One region of the Bradyrhizobium sp. HKCCYLRH3061 genome, then DNA from elsewhere that is predicted to be linked to it. Evidence: predicted binding sites of a transcription regulator. Region 1 holds the regulator's gene; the other holds the start of a gene.
The links. The regulator LexA, encoded in region 1, represses DNA repair genes until DNA is damaged. The targets are predictions, from matches to a motif close to TGTTCNNNNTGTGTTCNG.
Positions count from the first base shown of each region.

Region 2: the regulator LexA is predicted to act here: its motif matches at 3,348-3,365, upstream of ACQR2C_RS20180 (DNA recombination protein RmuC).

Region 1 is NZ_JBNPUE010000018.1:80,604-91,077, reverse strand. It holds gene ACQR2C_RS25830 (ComEC/Rec2 family competence protein) at 1-1,928, shown strand, start outside; gene ACQR2C_RS25825 (hypothetical protein) at 1,883-2,140, opposite strand; gene ACQR2C_RS25820 (hypothetical protein) at 2,310-2,750, opposite strand; gene lexA (transcriptional repressor LexA) at 3,026-3,724, opposite strand; gene ACQR2C_RS25810 (molybdopterin molybdotransferase MoeA) at 3,930-5,141, opposite strand; gene ACQR2C_RS25805 (LysR family transcriptional regulator) at 5,353-6,306, opposite strand; gene ACQR2C_RS25800 (MBL fold metallo-hydrolase) at 6,391-7,323, shown strand; gene ACQR2C_RS25795 (alpha/beta hydrolase) at 7,336-8,325, shown strand; gene ACQR2C_RS25790 (hypothetical protein) at 8,419-8,778, shown strand; gene ACQR2C_RS25785 (HAD family hydrolase) at 9,066-9,695, opposite strand; gene ACQR2C_RS25780 (alpha-hydroxy acid oxidase) at 9,741-10,474, opposite strand, start outside.
Region 2 is NZ_JBNPUE010000012.1:111,966-122,439, reverse strand. It holds gene recR (recombination mediator RecR) at 1-44, shown strand, start outside; gene ACQR2C_RS20190 (hypothetical protein) at 65-490, shown strand; gene ACQR2C_RS20185 (AmpG family muropeptide MFS transporter) at 658-2,040, opposite strand; gene ACQR2C_RS20180 (DNA recombination protein RmuC) at 2,084-3,316, opposite strand; gene def (peptide deformylase) at 3,487-4,014, shown strand; gene fmt (methionyl-tRNA formyltransferase) at 4,152-5,087, shown strand; gene truA (tRNA pseudouridine(38-40) synthase TruA) at 5,204-5,941, shown strand; gene ACQR2C_RS20160 (methyl-accepting chemotaxis protein) at 6,096-8,153, shown strand; gene dapE (succinyl-diaminopimelate desuccinylase) at 8,171-9,325, opposite strand; gene dapD (2,3,4,5-tetrahydropyridine-2,6-dicarboxylate N-succinyltransferase) at 9,385-10,230, opposite strand.

The DNA.
Region 1 (10,474 bases):
CCGCGACCATCAAGACCGCGCGGGTGGCGCATCCGGTGCTGGCGCGGCCGCTCTATTCGGTGGCGCTGTCCGGCTTCGTCGAGGCGCGCGACATCCGCGAGCGCAGCGACCGCATCGTGCTGCGCGTCACCGCGATGGAGAGCCCGCGCAACGCGATCACGCTGGCGCGGGTGCGGCTCGCGGTGCGCAAGGGCACGGCGCCCGAGGTCGGCAGCTTCGTGCAGCTCAAGGCGCGGCTGCTGCCGCCGATGGCCCCGGTGCGGCCGGGCTCCTACGATTTCGCGCGCGACATGTTCTTCCAGGGCATCGGAGCCTCCGGCTTCGTGATGGGCGCGATCACGACGGCGCCGCCGCCCCAGGCCGCCGGCTTCGGCCTGGGCTATGCGGCGGCCATGCAGGGCCTGCGCGACGCGATCGACGCACGCATCCGCGCCCGCCTGTCGGGCGACGAGCGGGCGATTGCCACCGCGCTGCTGACAGGCCGGCGCGACGCCATCACGCCCGATGTCAACGACGCGATGTTCGTCTCCGGTCTCGGCCATGTGCTGTCGATCTCAGGCTATCACATGGCGGTCGTGGCCGGCGTCGTGTTCTTCGCCGTGCGCGCGCTGCTGGCGCTGATCCCAGGCCTTACCGTCAGCCACCCGATCAAGAAATGGGCGGCGGCCGCGGCGCTGGTCGCGGCGGCGTTCTATCTGTTGCTCTCAGGCGCGGAGGTCGCGACCCAGAGATCGTTCTTCATGACGGCCGTGGTGCTGATCGCGGTCATGGTCGACCGCCGCGCCGTCACTTTCCGCACGCTCGCGGTCGCGGCGATGATCGTGCTGATCGCAGCCCCCGAGGCGCTGGTGCATCCGAGCTTCCAGATGTCGTTCGCGGCAACGCTCGGCCTGGTCGCGCTGGTGCAGTTCGGCCTGCCCAGGCTGTTCGCGACGCCGGACAGCTCCACGACGCAGCGCGTCGCGCTGTGGGGCGGGCGCGAGCTTGCGATGCTGCTGCTGGCCTCGCTGATCGCCGGGCTCGCGACCACGCCCTATGCCGCCTTCCATTTCCATCGCGTGACGCCCTATGGCGTGCTCGCCAATCTCGCGGCGATGCCGGTGGTCTCGGCGCTGGTGATGCCGGCCGGCCTGATGGGCTTGCTGGCGGCGCCGTTCGGCCTGGATGGCGTCTGGTGGTCGCTGATGGGCCTCGGCATCGACTGGATGATCGCGGTGACGCGCTGGGTGGCGGCGCTGCCCGGCGCGGTCGGGCGCATCCCGGCCTTCGGCATCGGCTCGCTGATCCTGGCCAGCCTGGGCGTCATCGTGATCGGCCTGCTGCGCACACCCCTGCGCTGGTCGGGCGCCGTGGGGCTCGTGGTGGCCACCGCGTGGGCCGCCACGACGCCGCTGCCCGATGTGCTGATCGCCGGCGATGGGCGCGCGGTGGCGGCGCGCGGCCGTGACGGGCGCCTGCATGTGATGCGCACCGGCAAGGATGTGTTCGCCACCAAGGAGTGGCTCGCGGCCGACGCCGATGCCCGGCTGCCGACGGATCCGTCGCTCGCCGATGGGGTCTCCTGCGACGAGGCGGGCTGCGTGGTCGCGATGGCCGACGGCCGCTTCACCGCCCTGACCCTGCGCGCCGAGGCGCTCGCCGATGATTGCACCCACGCCGCGCTGATCGTCACCGCGCGCGCCGCGCCGTCATCCTGCGCGGCGGCCGTCATCGATCGCGAACGGCTGCGGCAGCAGGGCGCCTTGTTGCTGGTGCAGCAGGGCATAGGCTTCGCCGTGACGCCGGCGCGCGCCGGCGGCACTGACCGCCCATGGTGGCCGGCACCCGCCGAGGCCGGCGCGTTCGACACGACGCTGACGCCGCGTGCGCCGGCCGCGCCGCTTCAGGACGCGACGCCGCCGGAGACCGAGCAGAGCGAGCAGGATTGAGTGCCGGGCAGCTCGAACGTGCCGCGATGATACTCGGTGTCGTCTGGTCCATCGAACAGCGATGGACCTTCGACCAGCGTGAACGCGGCGCCCGGATAGCGTTGCCAGATGGCGACGTCATCAGCCGTGACCGTCAGCCATCCGAACGCAAGCATGTAGCGGCCGGGCTCGGTGATCCGTCCGGCCTTGTTCCAATCGATCTTGTTGACCACGGCGGCAAGCTCCCCCGGCAAACAATGCCGGCCGAGGGATGTCGTTCCTATCCGATGCGATGCCGGACGTTCGCCCGAGAGGACTTTGCGCTTGCAGAACCCAAGTTGACCAAGTCTCCCACCGTCGAAAGCGCGCTCACGACCGACAGAAATGCCGACGCGCAGGCCCTCAGGTGATGCTGATGCGGCGAATCGGTGTGGCATGCGACGTCGGCACGTCCTCGCCGATGTCCGGGCGACGCTCTGCCGGCTGCTTGCTGACCGGCAATTGCAGCACGGTGACGCGCTGGCCCTCGCAGAGCTGGGTCACCAGCACGTGGCGGCCGTCGGCGAACTCGATCGCGTCGTGATGGCGATCGGGAATGTGGGTCTCGATGCTGTTGAACTTTGCGACGCGCTCGCGGATCGTCCGGGTCCAGAGCCAGCGGCTGTCGTAGCGGACGTCCTCGGCGAAGGCCAACTCGGTGCCGGGCATCATGCAGACTGCGACGGTCGGCTCGCTCTCCAGGGCGAAGCCGCGGGTGGCGGTGCCACGGAAGGTCATCGAGATCAACGTCTCGCCGACCTTGGCGGGACGGGACGCAACCGCATGGAGGCTGTAGTCACACATCGGATCGCTCCTCGTTGAGAGATAGCCGACCCACGCTCCCCCCGGACAGGCGCAGGCCTCTATCAGAGTGGACATCGATGGTGATGTTAGCGCGCGCTTCGCGGCAATTCTGCGCTGATCTGCATCGCGTGTGCCCGCGGCCGATCACAAGCGTTTGAGCATGCCGCGCTGCACATCATGAGGTGCATTCGCGCGTGACGTATTTTGCTGGGCAGCCTCCAGCTCGGCGGCGAAAGCGCGTGCGCCCGCCGCCGATCGACCGATCCCATTCGCGATCAGTACTTGCGGTACAGCCCGACCAGCTTGCCTTGGATCTTCACCCGGTTCGGCGGCAGGATGCGCACCTCGTAGGCGGTGTTGGCCGGCTCGAGCGCGATCGATGCGCCGCGACGGCGGAAGCGCTTCAAGGTCGCTTCCTCATCGTCGATCAGCGCCACCACGATGTCGCCGGTGTCGGCGGTCTCGTTGCGCTGGATCAGCGCCATGTCACCGTCGAGGATGCCGGCATCGACCATCGAGTCGCCGCGCACCTCGAGCGCATAGTGATCGCCGTTGCCGAGCATGTCCGCAGGCACGCTGATGGTGTGGCTGCGCGTCTGCAGCGCCTCGATCGGGGTACCGGCGGCGATGCGGCCCATCACCGGCACCGCGACAGGGCGCTCGCCATCGTCCAGCGCGGGAGTGCTGGTGCGCACCTTGCCGAGATTGCCTTCGATCACCGACGGCGTGAAGCCGCGACGGTTGCCCGCGGCCTGCGACAGCTCGGGCAGCTTGATCACCTCGATCGCGCGGGCGCGATTCGGCAGCCGGCGGATGAAGCCGCGCTCCTCGAGCGCCGTGATCAGGCGATGAATGCCGGACTTTGAACGCAGATCGAGCGCATCCTTCATCTCGTCGAAGGACGGCGGCACGCCGGCTTCCTTGAGCCGCTCGTTGATGAACCGCAGAAGTTCGTACTGTTTGCGCGTCAGCATTTCGACCTGGTCCCCGGTTTGTTGTTGTCCGAGTCCAGGAGCTGCGCCTTGAGCACAAGCCGGCTGAGAGCGCCCTGGAGTCGGACCGTCATCGCGTCGCCCGCAACATACTAAAAACAAATCATGAACGGACACTATATGTTCGATGTGTGTTCCGCAATCCTAAAAATATGATGAACGGACCGGGCTTTACCGGGGAAGCGGCTCAGTTCGGCAGGCGCAGGATTTCGCACGGGCTGCCGGCAGGCGCCTTCGGCGCAAACGCCGGCCGGATCACCAGCGCCTGCGACAGCGCGAGATTGCCGAGCAGCGACGAATCCTGCTGCGTCACCGGTGTTGCGACCAGGGTGCCGTCGGCGCGCTCCTTGAGCTGCGCCCGCAGATAGTCCTCGCGCGAATCGTTCGCCCCCAACTCGCGGCCGAGCAGGGCGGTCTCGCGCAGCATCACGGCCTCGTCGCGGCCGAGCAGGTGCCGAATCAGCGGCACCATGAACAGGATGGCGCAGACATAGGACGACACCGGATTGCCGGGCAGTCCGATCACCCTGATGTCGCCGAGCCGTCCGTGCATCATCGGCTTGCCCGGCCGCATCGCGATCTTCCAGAACGCCATTTCGACGCCCTCGGCCTCCAGCGCCTGCTTGACCAGGTCGTGATCGCCGACCGAGGCGCCGCCGGTCGTGATCAGGACGTCGGCCTCGGCCGCGCGGGCGCGCCGGATTCCAGCGACCGTCGCCTCCATCGTATCCGCGGCGATGCCGAGATCGATCGGCGTCGCGCCCTCGCTGCGCACCAGCGCCCGCAGCGCGTAGCCGTTGGAATAGACGATCTGCCCCGGGCCGGGCGTCGAGCCCGGCATCACCAGCTCGTCGCCGGTGGCGAGCAGCGCCACCTTCGGCCGCCGCCGCACCGGCAGCGCCGGATGATTCATGCTGGCCGCCAGGGATAGGTCGCGGTCGCTGAGTCGGCGCCCGGCCTTCAGCAGCACCATGCCCTGGTGGAAGTCGACGCCGGCCGGCCGGATGTGCCGGCCTGTGATCGCGGCCTCGGTGATCACGACATGGCCGTCCTCGGCGATCGTGTCCTCCTGGATCACCACCGCGTCGGCGCCTGCGGGGACAACGCCGCCGGTGAAGATCCGCGCCGCCTCGCCGGGCCCGACCACGCGATCGAACGGCCGTCCCGCCGCGACCTCGCCGATCACCTTCAGCCGCGCCTTGGCCTTGGCTGCGTCGGCCGCGCGCACCGCATAGCCATCCATCGCCGACATCGCCTCGGGCGGCTGCGTCCGCAGCGCCGCGAGGTCGCGGGCCAGGATGCGGTGATAGGCCTCGTCCAGCCCGACCATTTCCTCAGCCAGCGGCTCGGTGCCGGCGAGCACCGCGGACAACGCATCGGAGACCGGCATCAGGGCCATGGGATTACCTTCGGACGAAGACGGGCAGATCGACTGAATCGCCTTCTAACCGAACGCGCACGGGGTGGCCAAGAGCCTAAGCCGCTCCCGGCTTTCCGATCGTCTGAAGGTGCGTCGCGTGGCCCGCCGCCTCACGATCGCGCGAGAAACTCTGCAATCATGCCGGGGGGCAGTCGCGATCTGCTCACGTGCACACGGAGTCCAGACGGAGCTATCCGGCAGCCGCGCGACAGGCGGCGCGCTCGGTGGTGTGCAGGATGTTTGCCACCATGTTCCGCAGCCAGACCGATGCGGCATCGCGGTCGAGCTGCAGCGGCCAGACCATCGAGACCGCCGGCAGCCGCAACTTCAACGGCGCCGGACAGAGCGCCAGTCCAAACCGCGGGCCGTAGAGCCTTGCCATCCGGGTCGGGATCGTCGTGATCACCGGTGAGGCGGCCACCGTCGCCAGCACGCTGAGGAAATCCGAGGAGGCCGAGACCACGTTGAGCTCGGTCCCGATCTCATCCAGCGCCGCCTCCAGGCAGCCCTGCAGGCTGTTGGTCAGCGTCACCAGTGCGTGCGGAAGCGACAGATAGGCATCCAGGCCGATCGGTGTTTTCATCGCGATGCGCTTTGGATTGTAGACGCAGCTCAGCGCCTGCTCGAACAGGAACTGGGATCGGTGCCGCAGCGCCACCGCCTCGAAGCAGCCGACGCCGACATCCAAGGCGCCCTCGTCGAGCAGACGATGCACCTCGTTGCGTTCGGTCGGACGGCTGAGAAGCCGCACGCCGGGCGCCGTTCGACGCAGCTCCGCCGTGAGTTCGGGGATCAGCAGCAGCTCGACCTCGCTCGAGAATCCCAAGCGGATGGTGCGCTGCTCGGTCGCTGGGTCGAACTCCGGTGCGGCGTGCAACGCAGCCTGCATCTGGGCCAGCGCCGCCCGAACCGGTCCGGCCAGCACCGCAGCCTTGGGGGTCGGCTGCATGACCGTGCCGACGCGGACGAACAGCTCATCCTGCAGCAGCACGCGAAGCGTCGACAGCGAATGGCTCATCGCCGGCTGCCCGACCTTGAGGCGCGCCGCCGCGCGCGTCACGCTGCGCTCCTGCATCAGTGCGTCGAATGCGACCAGCAGGTTGAGGTCGAAGGAACGAAGATCGAAGTGGTCGATGGACTGCATGAGTTGGATCGATTTGAGGAATGTATGACCTAATCGTAGATGTCGGCCCAGACAAGATCACCGTTCGGATCGAGGCCGCCAAACATGCAGGACATCACGACCTATCGCGTCGGGGACGCCACCATCAGCAGGATTTTCGAGATCGGTCTCGATGCGGTCGAGGGGGAGTTTCTGTTTCCAGGCGTGGACGCCGCCAGCATTGCCCGCGAACGCGGCCGTTTCGGGCCGGGATCGGTCGATCCGCGCACGGGATCGCTGCGCCTGAGCATCCATAGCTGGCTGGTGCGGACGCCGGAGCGGGTGGTGCTGATCGACACGGCCACCGGCAACGACAAGGAGCGGCCCGGCGCGGCCGTTCTGCATCGCCTGAACGAGCCGTTCCTCGACCGATTGCGGGCGGCCGGCGTCGCCCCCGACGATGTCGACCTCGTCCTGATGACGCATTTGCATGCGGATCACGTGGGCTGGAATACGCAGCTTGCCGATGGCCGCTGGATGCCGGTGTTTCCGAACGCCCGGCACGTTTTCTCGGGCCGAGAGCGCGCCTATGTCGCCGCCCTCTCGGCTGGCGACGGCTCCGATGCGGCGATCAGGGACATGGCCGGGCTCGGACCCATGCTGCATCCACCGATGCCGGGGGTCTACGAAGACAGCGTGCTGCCGATCGTCGAGGCCGGCCTCGCGCGCGAGATCACGGTCGATGGCAGCGAGGTCGTCGACGGCTTCCGTTTTCTGCCGAGCCCCGGTCACAGCATCGATCACGCCTGCATCAGCTTCAGCTCGCGTGGCGAGCGCGCGCTGTTCTGGGGCGACGTGATGCATCATCCGCTGCAGGTCGCGCATCCCGACTGGAATTCGGTCTATTGCGAGTTCCCGGATGCGGCGCGGACGTCGCGCCGATGGGCGATGAACCATGCCGCCGAGTCCGGCTCGCTGGTGTTCACGACGCATTTCGCCGAGTCCTCGGCCGGGCGTATCAGTCGCGACGGCGACCGGTTTGCCTGGGACTTCGCCTGATCTGAGATGACCATGACCGACAACGCTCCGTCTTCATCGCACGTCGTGTCCGAGCGCCACCTGATCGCAGGCCCAGCGCCCGACGTGCAGCTTCAGCTCATCAACAAGCGCCGGAACGATCTGCAACGCTTTTCAGCCGAGCGCACGCTGGTGATGATGCATGGCGCCACCTTCTCGTCCGCAAGCCTGTTCGACGTCGCGGTCGGCGGCGCCTCCTTCATGGATGTTCTGGCGCAGGCCGGCTACGACGTCTGGGCCGTCGACGCGCGCGGCTATGGCGGCTCCTGCCGGCCGCCGGAGATGTCGCGCGCGCCGGAGGAAAGCTCTCCATTGGTCAACGCGCGGACCGCCGTGGATGATTTCTCCGCCGCGGTGGACTTCATCCGCTGGCATCGCGACATCTCGCGCGTCAACGTGCTCGGAATGTCCTGGGGCGCCACGATCGCCGGCATGTTCGCGAGCGCGGCGGGCGACAAGCTCGAGAAGCTGATCCTGGTGACGCCGCTCTGGCTGTCGAGCGAGCCGCTGCGCATCGACGCCGGCGGACCGCTCGGCGCCTATCGGATCGTCAGCCCGCGCGCGTTCGAGGCGGCTTGGCGCGGCGCCGCTCCGGAGCGTGCGCGGGACAAGCTCATTCCGGACGGCTGGTTCGATGCCTGGGCGGAGGCGACGCTCGCGACCGATCCGGACTCGCCGTACCCCGGCGCGATCCGCGCGCCTTCCGGCGCGGTGCAGGACGTGCGCGAGCATTGGACTGCGGCCAAGCCGACCTATGATCCCGGGACGATCAAATGCCCGGTTCTCGTGCTCTCGGCGGAATGGGATGTGGATGTCAGCTTCGAGATGGCGCACGACCTGTTCGTTCGCCTCGGGAGCGCGCCATACAAGCGCCTGGTCGAGATCGGGCAGGGCACGCACATGATCCTGATGGAGCGGAATCGGCGGCAGGCGTTCGATGCGGTGATCGGATTCCTGGACGAGCGCGTCGTGCCGGCGAGTTGATCGTCGCGCGGACGATCTGCAGCGGCTCGATGGCTTTCGCGCGGTCCGTTAGAGCGGATGTCGAATCCAGACCTTGGGCTGAACGTAGGCGGCATGGCCGTGCGCGACCGAGGCGAGCGGCGGCGCGAATTTAGGATTCGCTTTTTCGGAATAATCTGCTATGCTGATTTGGTCCCGTGCTCGACAGGAGGGGCGCTTCGCGATCGTCACGAGACGTGGAGCGCGGGATGCGGTGGCCGCGACGTGTCGCAGCGTGCCCTCGGGCATGCGGACGAACGGCATGGCGCGGACGCGAAGTCGCGTGGTCCTGGCATCCCGACGCTGATGCCAAGCCGGCGGGCGCTGATGATCCTGTCGGCGACGGTGGCCAACAAGCCGGGCACCGGGGAGATCGCGTATAAGCGTGAAGACCATCGCGCAGGGAATGCCGGATGTCGGCTGGACCTGTGGTGACTGCCGCCTGCTTTTTTTCTGCAGGCGGGCCATGGGTTGCGGCCTGCAGCCCGGCATTCCCTGCGCCCTCCGACCTGGAGGGTGAACGACAGCAGCATCACTCGGGCATGTCATGCCGCGAGAACGAATTTGCATGATTGAACGGCATTGCTAGGAAACACCGCACTGGCGTTACCCTCCACTGTCGTCCCCGCGCACGGACGACGGCGGAGCTTCGGGCTTGTTCGCGGGCCACGAGAGACAACGACGGCAGCAGGTCAGCCATGACACGTCATGGCGAAACGCGATCAGATCCCCAGCGCCGCCATTGCCGCCGCAACGTCATCCGTCGAGCGCACCAGCACCGCTTGCAGCCCGCTGGCGCGCGCGCCGTCGATGTTTTCCGAGAGATCGTCGAAGAAAACGATCCGCTCTGCCGGCACGCCGATCGCTTTCACGACGTGATCGTAAGCCTCGGCATCCGGCTTGCGCAGGCCGATCGACGACGACAGGAAGATCTCGCGAAAGTGACCGAGCAGATCGGCGTAAACAGGCGAGAAGTGATCGATGTGCGGCTGGTTGGTGTTGGAGAAGGCGTAGAGCGGCAGCTTTTCCGCCGCGCGTGCGAGCAGCGCGGCGATGCCCGGCATCGCGCCGACGAAGATCGCGTTCCAGCCCTCGAGAAACTGCGCGTCGGTGATGTCGATGCCGAGCTGCTGGCGCAGGTTGGCGAAGAACGCGGCGTCGGAAACGGTGCCACGCTCATGGCCGTGATAGATCTCGTCGCGCACGAAGCGCGCCGCGATCTGCTCGGGCGGACAGCCGGCATGCGCCGCCCAGCGCGAGACCACCTGGACGAAATCGATGTCGATGACGACGCGGCCGAGATCGAACAGCAGCGCATCGGCCGCGCCGGGGTGGAGAGCGGAGGAGGGCATGGACAGCGGCGGCGGTGCCTGGTGTGGAAGCGACGGAGCGCCTCCTTAATAGCGATAGGGCTCGATGTCGACCAGCGGAAACGCGCTGACCACGCTCGGCAGGTTGGTGGCGGTCGCCGGATGCAGATAGGATGCGTTCAGCTCCGCGAACGAGGTGACGCCGAGCAGGCCGAGCGCGCGGATGACCTCGTCCTCCAGCAGCTCGAGCATGCGCAGGATGCCGTCCTCGCCGGCGGCCGCCAGCGCCCAGCATTGCAGCCGGCCAATGCCGACGAGATCGGCGCCGGAGGCGATCGCCTTGACGATGTCGGTGCCGCGGCAGAAGCCGCCGTCGACCATGATCCTGGCCCGGCCCTTCACCGCCGCGACGATCTCCGGCAGCACGTGCATCGCGCCGCGGCCATGATCGAGCTGGCGGCCGCCATGGTTGGAGACGTAGATCCAGTCGACGCCGTGATCGACCGCGATCTGCGCGTCCTCGGCGGTCGCGATGCCCTTGATGATCAGCGGCAGCTTGAACTTGTCCTTGATCAGCTTGACGGTGTGCCAGCTCAGCGCCTTCTGATGATCGCCGCCGGTCGCGCGCAGCCGGCTTTCGCGCACATAGCGCTTGGCGATGTCGCGCTCGCGCCGGCTGTAGTGGGCGGTGTCGACGGTGAGGCAGAACGCCGTGTAGCTGTTGGCGACGGCGCGGCTCACATAGTCCTCGACGAAGGCGTCGTCGCCGCGGACATAGAGCTGGAAGATGCGCAGCGCGTCGGGAGCGGCCTCGGCGGTCT
Region 2 (10,474 bases), on a different contig from region 1:
AAGGCACGCTCTCGGCCGCGATGCGGCAGCGGACCTTGTTCTAGGCACAGACGAAAGTGGAATGATGACGAAACGCGGATTCGGCAAACGGCTGGCTTTGGGCGCGATTCTGGCGGTACTCTCGGCGCCGTCGGTGCTGGCGCAGCAGAGCGAGGCATCGCAGAAGGCGGGGCGTCCGCTCAATGCCGGTGACGTGCTGTCGGGCGAGCTGACGGCGCTGAAGCTGAAAGGCGCCAAGCCGGGCCAGCCCTCCGCGGCCTATCAGATCACCAGCGAGCCGCGCCGTCTGCCGCCGCCGAGCGGGTTGTGCAATCTCGAGACCGGCCCGGAGACGTTCCAGCTCGTCACCGCGAACACGGCTCAGGCGTCTCAGCTCAAGGGGCTGCTCGGCAAGCAGATCGCGGTCAAGGTCGACGAGATCGCCTGCGCCCAGGATGCGGGACAGATGAGCGAGGCGGTCGTGACCAAGTGGAGCTTGGTGAAGCGTTGAGGCCGCTGGGAGCATTCACGCGAAAGCAGCGCCACGATTTCCGCTGTCATCGCCTGGCTTTGACCGGGCGATCCAGCACGCCGCGGCCTCGCGGTTGATCGCCGACGTCTCTGCAATCCCGGATCACCCGCCTTCGCGGATGATGACAGTCTAACCCCAGGCGGCAGCTAGACCTTCACTGGCCCCAATTCATCGAAATGGCCGCGCCTCTGCAGCCAAGCAAGCAGCACGAGGCTCGGGATCGCGACGAGTGCGCAGATGACGAAGAATGTAGGCCAGCCGGTCGCTTTCGCCACATAGCCCGCGCCCGATGACAGGTAGGTTCGTCCAACCGCGGCGAGCGCGGTGAGCAGCGCATATTGGGTCGCGGTGTGCAGCGGGTTCTGGCACAGCGCAGAGAGATAGGCGACGAAGATCACGGTGCCGATCGCGCTGGTGAAGTTCTCCGCAGAGATCGCCAGCGCCAGCGCCCATTGATTGACGCCGACGATGGCGAGCCATGAGAACGACAGGTTGGCCAGCGCCTGCACGATGCCGCCGATCCACAGGCTGGTGGCGAGCGAATAGCGCCGCGCGACGAAGCCGCCGGCAAAGCCGCCGGCGAGCGTGGCGGCGAGGCCGACGCCTTTCACGATCGCGGCGTAGTCGACCTTGCTGAAGCCGAGATCGATCACGAACGGCGCGGTCATCGTGCCGGAGAAGGCGTCGGTGAACTTGAACAGCACGACGAAGGCGAGCACCGTGAGCGCATCACGTCGGCTGAGGAACTCGACGAAGGCTCCGGCGGCCGCATGCATCACGCGGGTGAGCGCGGTGTCCGCGCCCATCGCGGCCTCCGCCTGCTGCGACTGAGCCGGCTCGGTCGCCGCGAGGGCCGTGATCGTGCCAATCAGCACCATTCCGGCCATCGCGACATAGCCCCACATCCAGGACGACGGACGCGTCAACCCCGAGTTCTCGAATGCACTGACCACCACCAGCGCGCCGGCGGTCGAGACCAGCATGCCGATGCGGTAGGCGGCGACATACGCCGCCATGCCCGCGGCTTGCTCGCTCTCCGGAAGGCTCTCGACGCGGAAGGCATCGACCACGATGTCCTGGGTCGCCGACATCGCGGCGACCAGCAGCGCGGCCAGCGCGACCATGAACGGCGCATGCGCCGGGTCAGTCACGGCCAGCAGCAGGATGGCCGCGATCAGCAGCAATTGCGCGAACACCAGCCAGCCGCGCCGCCGCCCGAAGGCGCGCGTCAGCAGCGGCACGTGCAGCGCGTCGACCAGCGGCGCCCAAAGGAATTTCAGCGTGTAGGGCGTGCCGACCAGCGCGAACAGCCCGATGGTCCCGAGATCGACGCCGAGCTCGCGCATCCAGATCTGAAGCGTCGAGCCGGACAGCGCCAGCGGCAGACCTGAGGAGAAGCCGAGGAACAGCACCACGAGCACGCGCGGCTGCAGGTAGACGGCCATGCTCTCGCGCCAGGTGGGGGCGGGCTTGGCCTCAGGCTTTGCAGCGGTTGCTCTGATGTCGGAGGCGGCGTCAGGTGCGGTCATCGGTGGGTGGTAGCAGATCTGGACAGCTTTCGCGACGCCGCGGTCATTCCCCCGCCTGCATCCGCCCCGCCAGCGGAAACAGGTCCGGCGTCGCGCCCGCGCCCGGCGCAATGCGCGGAGAGTCCGCCGGCGCATCCGGCTTGCTGAAATCGAGCTCCTCGATCCGCGCGGCGCGCTTTTCGATCTTGTCGGCGGAGATGAGGATCTGGCGGATGTCCTCGCCGACATCGCCAAAATGCTTCTGCAGCTTGAGCACGCGCTCGCGCAGGCGGCCGAGGTCGTCGCCCAAATGGATCACCTCGTTGCGGATCTGGTCAGCGGCGTCGCGGATGCGCGCGTCCTTCATGATCTGCTGCATGACCTGGATCGCGAGCATCAGCAGCGACGGCGACACCAGCACGACACGGGCGCGATAGGCTCTCTGGATGACGTCGTCGAAGCCGTCATGGATCTCGGCGTAGACCGATTCCGACGGCACGAACATCAGCGCCGTGTCCTGCGTCTCGCCGACCACGAGGTACTTCTCGGCGATGTCGTTGACGTGGCGCAGCACGTCGGTGCGCAGCCGCTGCGCGGCGGCGCGCTTTTCGTCCTCCGTCTCCGCGTCGTGCAGCGCGGTCACTGCCTCGAGCGGAAACTTGGCGTCGATGCACAGCGGCCGCGTGTCGGGCAGGAACACGACGCAGTCCGGCCGCTTGCCGCTGACGAGCGTGTACTGGAAGGCGTAGCTGCCCTTCGGCAGCCCGTCCTGGACGATCGCCTCCATGCGCGCCTGGCCGAATGCGCCGCGCGACTGCTTGTTGGCGAGCACGTCGCGCAAGGTCGTGACCTGTGTCGTGAGCTCGCTGAGATCGCGATGCGCGTTGTCGATGATGCCGAGCCGCTCGTGCAGCACGCGCAAGGAATCCATGGTGTGGCGCGTGGTCTGCTCCATCGATTGGCCGACGCGATGGGTGACGGCGTCGAGCCGCTCGTTGACGCTGCGCGCCAGGTCCACCTGCCGCCCGGCAAGCAGCTGCGCCATCGCGTCGACCCGGCCGGAGGCCTCGCTCTGCACCCGGATCATCTCGCCGAACCGCTGTTCGATCTCATCGGCGCGCATCGCCTGCTGGGCCGCGAGCTCGGCGCCGCGCCGGCCGGAGCGCACCACGGCCGCGACGATCATCAGCAGCAGGAGCAGAACCAGCACGCCAAACCCGATCAGCGCGTCGCTGGCGCGCACGGGCAGATCGCCGATCATGACGACGACAGGATTGAGGGACTGGCTGGCGGTCATCACCCCCCATCTATCCGATTCGCAAGAGCTCGCGAACGAAGAGAGAACATTTATGGTTAAGGCCGGGTAAAGAATCATGGTTAACGAGACATTGAAATTCATGGTTAGCGAAGTCTTAACTGCGAGCCATCACATTGACCGCGCCGGTTCCGCGGCTTAAATCGCGCGCCATGTCCCTAAGAGAAATCATCATCCTGCCGGACCGGCAGTTGCGGCTGGTGTCCAAGCCGGTCGAGAAGGTCACGCCGGAGATCCGGCAGCTGGTCGACGACATGTTTCAGACCATGTACGACGCGCCAGGCATCGGGCTCGCAGCGATTCAGGTCGCGCAGCCGCTGCGCGTCATCACAATGGATCTGGCCAAGCCCGACGCGAACGGGGAAGGCAAGCGCGAGCCGCGCGTCTTCATCAATCCGGAGATCGTTGCCAAGTCGGACGAGCTGTCGGTCTACGAGGAAGGCTGCCTGTCGATCCCCGAATATTACGAGGAGGTCGAGCGGCCGGCGCGTGTGCGCGTACGCTTCACCGATCTCGACGGGCTGGTCCGCGAGGAGGATGCGGAGGGGCTCTACGCCACCTGCATCCAGCACGAGATCGACCATCTCAACGGCGTGCTGTTCATCGACTATCTGTCGAAGCTCAAGCGCGACCGCGTGATGAAGAAGTTCACCAAGGCCGCCAAGCGCGCCGGCGAGTAACGATCAACTCTCTCCTCCGTCATGCCCGGGCTTGACCCGGGCATCCACGTCTTGCCTCTCGCGTTGGCATTGCGACGTGGATGGCCGGGACGAGCCCGGCCCATGACGGCAGGATGAAGCCTCGAGGGGCGCACCAGATGCCGCTTCGCCTGATCTTCATGGGCACGCCGGATTTCGCCGTGCCGACCCTGCTCGAGCTCGCCGGCCACGGCCACGAGATCGTGGCCGTCTACACGCGCGCGCCGAAGCCCGGTGGCCGCCGTGGCTTGGCCTTGGTCCCGACTCCGATCGAGACCGAGGCGCGGCGGCTCGGCATTCCCGTGCTCACGCCGAAGACGCTGAAGACCGAGGACGCGCTGGCTGCGTTCCGCGCCCACCAGGCCGACGCCGCCGTCGTCGTCGCCTATGGCATGATCCTGCCGCAGGCGATTCTCGATGCACCAAAACTCGGCTGCTACAACCTCCACGCCTCGCTGCTGCCGCGCTGGCGCGGCGCTGCGCCGATCAACCGTGCCATCATGGCAGGGGACGCCGAAAGCGGCGTGATGGTCATGAAGATGGATGTCGGTCTCGACACCGGCGACGTCGCGATGGCCGAGCGTCTGCCCATCACTGACGCGATGACGGCGTCCGACCTGCACGATCGCCTGTCGCGCATCGGCGCCGACCTGATGGTGCGGGCGATGGCGGCGCTGGCGCGCGGCGGGCTGACGTTGACGAAGCAGGCCGAGGGCGGCGTGACCTATGCGGCCAAGATCGAGAAGGCCGAGGCGCGGATCGACTGGACGAAGCCGGCGCATACGGTGCTGCGTCACATCCACGGCCTGTCGCCGTTCCCCGGCGCCTGGAGCGAGGTCACCCTCGATGGCGAGGCGGCGCGTTTGAAGATCCTGCGCTGCGCGCTCGCCGACGGCCGGGGCGAGCCCGGCGCCGTGCTCGACGAGCAGCTCACCATCGCCTGCGCCGACGGCGCCATCCGCGTGACCGAGCTGCAGCGCGCCGGCAAGGGCCCGATGAAAGCCGCGGATTTCCTGCGCGGCACGCCCGTCGCGCCGGGCCTGCGCTTCGGCTGACCAATTCAGCTCGTCATGCGCGGGCTTGACCCGCGCATCCATCTCGCGAACAAGCTTCGTCCATGGATGGATTGCCGGGTCAAGCCCGGCAATGACGGCCAAACGCGATCGAGGCGATGCCCCGCTACAAGCTCACCATCGAATATGACGGCGCGCCGTTCTGCGGCTGGCAGCTGCAGGCGACCTTGCCGTCGGTGCAGGGCGCGCTGGAAGCTGCGGTGCAGGCGACCTGCGGCGTGCCGACGCGCGTGCACGGTTCTGGCCGTACCGACGCCGGCGTCCACGCCATGGGGCAGGTCGCGCATTGCGACATCGCCAAGGAGTTCCGCCCCGACAAGCTGCGCGACGCACTCAACGCGCATCTGCGGCCGAACCCGGTTGCGGTGCTCCATGCCGAGATCGTGCCCGACAGCTTCGAAGCGCGGTTCTCCGCGCGGAAGCGGCACTACCGCTATCGCATCGTCAATCGCCGCTCCAATCTTGCGCTCGAGGTCGGCCGCGTCTGGCGCGTGCCGCAGCGGCTGGATTCGGAGGCGATGCATGCGGCGGCGCAGCGGCTGCTCGGCAAGCATGATTTCACGACCTTCCGCGATGCGGAATGTCAGGCGAAATCGCCGGAGAAGACGCTCGATCAACTCGATGTCGTGAGGGACGGCGATGCGATCACCATCCTCACCTCCGCGCGCTCCTATCTGCATAGCCAGGTGCGCTCGATGGTCGGCTCGCTGGTGTGGGTCGGGCAGGGCCGCTGGACCGCAGATGATCTCGCCGCCGCGCTCGCCGCGCGCAATCGCGCCGCCTGTGGCGTCGTCGCGCCACCGGAAGGGCTCTATCTCGTGAAGGTCGACTATTGAGGTCGTTCCCGCGTGGAAACCGGCCCGTCGCGTACCGCGACGAGAGTCTGTCCTAATTAGTTGCTGCTTCGAGTTGCGCGATAGGCCTCATTAACTTCAAATTGAATCCCTCCCTGCTATCCGGACCTCAGGCTGCTCTCCAGCGAGGTCGATCGTGCGCATTCGTCAAGTCTTCCTGCTCTCTCTGCTGCTCGGGGCCGTCATCGGCCTGCTCGCCACCGTGCTGTTCGCCTGGCAGCAGCTGACCTCGCTGCAAGCGGCCCGGACCGCGGGCGCCGATGCGCAACTGCTGGCCGCCATGCTGCGGCTCCCGGAAAAGCTCAATGTGGAGCGCGCCTGGATCAATCCGCGACTGGCATCGGCCAACCCGGCGACGGCGGAGGAGCTCGCGGGGCTCAAGAAGATCACCGGCGGCTCCGATGAGGCGCTCGCCAAGGCGCGCAGCCTGGCGCAGCTTCGCGAGGACGTCGCAGCGCTCGATTCGATCGAGCAGAAGCTGCGCACGCTGCGCGGCGCGGCGCTCGATGCCGTGGCCGAGCCCAAGGCGTCCCGGTCGGAGGCCGTCGTCCGCGACTACGTGCCGCAGATGTTCACGGTCCAGGAAGCCACCGGCAGCCATGTCGAGGTGATCGTGCGCCGGATCAATGCGGCCAACCCCGCGGTCGGCCAGGCCGCGCGGCTCGCCGTGATCGGATGGGATCTGCGCGACTGGGCCGGCCGCGCCACCACGACGCTCATCCGCATGATCGCGACCAAGCAGCCGATGGCCGGCGAGCCGGCCGAGGCGCTCGCCGCGTTCAAGGGACGCATTGAGCGGATCTGGGCGACGGCTAAGCTTGCCGCTGCCGAGATCGATCAGAAGCCGATCTTCGCAGCGATGACCGGGGTGGAAAACGGCTATTGGGCGCGCGGCGGCGAGCTGTATACGTCGCAGGTGGCGCCGAATCGCGGCAAGGTGCTCGAGCTCGACCCCGATCAATTCCTGCGGTCGCTGTTTCCGATCCTCGACACCATCCTGCCGCTGCGTGATGCCGCGCTGACCGAGGCGCTGCGCCAGAGCGAGGCCGCGCTCGGCGACGCCCAGCTCCGCTTCGTGCTGGCGCTCATTCTGCTCGTCGTCAACATTGCCGCCGCTGCGCTCGGAACACTCTGGTTCAACGCTCGGGTCATCAAGCCTCTGTCCAACCTGACCGAGCTGATCGGGCGCATCGCCAGCGGCGCGCGCGATGTGGAAATCGCCTACCGCGACCGCACCGACGAGGTCGGTACGCTCGCCCACGCCATCGGCGTTCTGCAGGAGAAGTCGGCCGAGGCCGATCGGCTGGCGTTGCAGGGTGCCGATGCCGAGGCGCGGCGCGATGCGCGGCGGCAAAAGATCGAGGCGCTCACCCGCCGCTTCGGCGACGTCATCGACACGCTTTGCGGCCGGTTGAGCGACGCCGCCAGTGGCCTGAAACTCTCGGCCGAGACCCTCGACGGCTCCGCCAGCACCACGGCGTCACGTGCCACCGCCGTGGCCGATGCGGCGGCGCAGGCAACCTCCGGCGTCAACACAGTCGCGGCGGCCTCCGAGGAGCTCGACGCCTCGATGAAGGAGATCACCCGGCAGATCGCGGAAGCCGCGTCGGAATCCTCCAACGCGACCAGCCAGGCGCTCGACACCACCGACAAGGTCCGCACGCTGGCCGGCAGCGCGACACGCATCGGCGACGTCGTCCAGCTCATCCGCGCCATCGCCTCGCAGACCAATCTGCTGGCGCTCAATGCCACGATCGAGTCGGCGCGCGCAGGCGAGGCCGGCAAGGGTTTTGCCGTCGTCGCATCCGAGGTGAAGAGCCTGGCGTCGCAGACCAGCAAGGCTACCGAAGAGATCGAGAGCCAGATCGCCGCGATTCAGGACGAGACCGGCAGCACGGTCGCCGCAATCGAGAAGATCGCAGCCGTGGTGAATACGATCAGCGGCGTCACGGGAGCTGTCGCGACGGCCGTGGCCGAGCAGAGCGCTACGACACGTGAGATCGCCCGCAGCGTGCAGCAGACGGCGAGCGGTACCAACGACGTCTCGTCGTCGATTGCGCTGGTCAGCGCGGCCGCAGCCGAAACCCGCGGCTCGGCGCGCTCACTGCTCGATTCTGCTGCCAGCCTAGCCGGCCAGGCGACGGATTTGCGCCGCGAGGTCGATCAGTTCCTGGCGGAGGTGAAGGCCGCCTGATCGGAGCGGCACGCCGCTCACGCGAAGTAGCGATCGAGAATGCCGCGATAGATATTCGTCAGGGTGGCGATGTCGGCGACCGAGGCGCGCTCGTCGATCTGGTGCATGGTCTGGCCGACCAGGCCGAACTCGATCACCGGGCAGTAGCTCGAGATGAAGCGCGCGTCCGAGGTGCCGCCGGTGGTCGATAGCTCGGGCTTGCGGCCCGTCACGCTCTCGATCGCGGCAACCGCGAGGTCGGTGAACGGTCCGGGCTTGGTCAGGAACACGTTGGAGTTCGACGGCATCCAGTCGATGCGGGCGCGGATGCGGTTGCCGCAAGCCTTGGCCAGCCGCTGCTCGACCAGCGCGCGCAGCGACTCCTGCGTATGGCAGTCGTTGTAGCGGATGTTGAACTTCGCCCGCGCCAGTCCCGCGATGACATTGGTCGCGGTGTTGCCGACGTCGACCGTGGTGAATTCGAGGTTCGACGGCTGGAATTGCGCGCTGCCATGGTCGAGCGGCTCGTCCGAAAGCGCGACGATCAGGCGCGAGATATCCGGGACCGGGTTGGAGGCGCGGTGCGGGTAGGCGACGTGGCCCTGCTTGCCCTCGACGATCAGGGTGCCGGACTGCGAGCCGCGGCGGCCGATCTTGATGCAGTCGCCCATGACTTCTTGATTCGACGGCTCGCCGAGCACGCAATGGTCGAAGCGCTCGCCGCGCTCGGCCGCCCATTTCAACAGCTTGATGGTGCCGTTGATCGAGACGTCCTCCTCGTCGCCGGTGATCAGGAACGAGATCGAGCCCTTCGGCCGTCCACCATTGTCGCGCAGATAGTCGAGTGCAGCCGCCACGCTGCAGGCGATGCCGCCTTTCATGTCGACGGCGCCACGGCCATAGATGTAGCCGTCCTTGACCTCGCCGGAGAATGCGCCAAGGCTCCACGCAGCCTCGTCGCCGGGCGGCACCACGTCGGTGTGGCCGGCGAACGTGATGTGCGGCCCCTCGGTGCCGATCCGGGCGTAGAGATTGTCGACGTCGGCGGTGCCCGCTTCCGAGAAGGTCACGCGATGGGTCTGGAAGCCGGCTTGCTTCAGCAGGTCCTCGAGCACGCCGAGCGCCCCGGCATCGGCGGGGGTCACGGAGGGACAGCGGATCAGGTCGCGGGTGATGGTGAGGGCATCGGTCATGCCCTCGCTTAACATGGGCGTTCGGGCGGCGGCTAGTGCGGCCGCCCGGACGTGGACGATCAGTCGCGCAGCAGCTCGTTGATCGAGGTCTTGGAGCGGGTGCGCTCGTCGACGCGCTTGACGATGACGGCGCAGGCGGTGGAGGGGCCGATCTGGCCGTTCTTCATCGGCTTGCCCGGCAGCGCGCCCGGCACCACGACGGCATATTCCGGCACCTCGCCGACGAAAACCTCGCCGGTCTCGCGGTCGACGATCTTGGTCGACGCGCCCAGGAACACGCCCATCGACAGCACCGCGCCCTTGCGCACGACCACGCCCTCGGCAACCTCGGAGCGCGCGCCGATGAAGCAGTCATCCTCGATGATCACGGGACCGGCCTGCAGCGGCTCCAGCACGCCGCCGATGCCGACGCCGCCGGAAATGTGCACGCGCTTGCCGATCTGGGCGCAGGAGCCGACCGTCGACCAGGTGTCGACCATGGTCGCCTCGTCGACATAGGCGCCGAGATTGACGAAGGACGGCATCAGCACGACGTTCTTGGCGATGAAGGCCGAGCGGCGCACGATCGCGCCGGGCACGGCGCGGAAGCCGGCGTCACGGAAACGGTTCTCGCCCCAGCCCTCGAACTTCGACGGCACCTTGTCCCACCACGACGCCTGGCCGGGGCCGCCGGGGATCACGCTCATGTCGTTGAGGCGGAACGACAGCAGCACCGCCTTCTTGAGCCACTGGTTGACGCTCCACTTGCCGTCCGTGCCCCGCTCGGCGACCCGGGCCTCGCCCTTGTCGAGCAGCTCCAGCGCGCTCTCCACGGCGTCGCGGACCTCGCCCTTGGTCGTGGTCGAGACGCCATCACGGGCATCGAAGGCGCTGTTGATGGTGGATTCCAGGGCGGACAGTGACATCGGTCGATCCTCGCTTGGTCCCGGGCCGACCGGGATAGACTTGTAGAAGCTGGGGGCAGGGCGGCTTTTTCCGGGTTTGGGGTAAGGGAGTCAAGGCACCCACCGGCGTCGTCCCGGACAAGCGGAGCGCCCGGCTGTCGCTATTGAGACGACTTTATATCGCGAGCGCCGATCCGGGACCCATAACCACAGGGAGACGTGTTGGGCACATCCTTAGCCACTTGCGTGCCCACACATCCGCCGG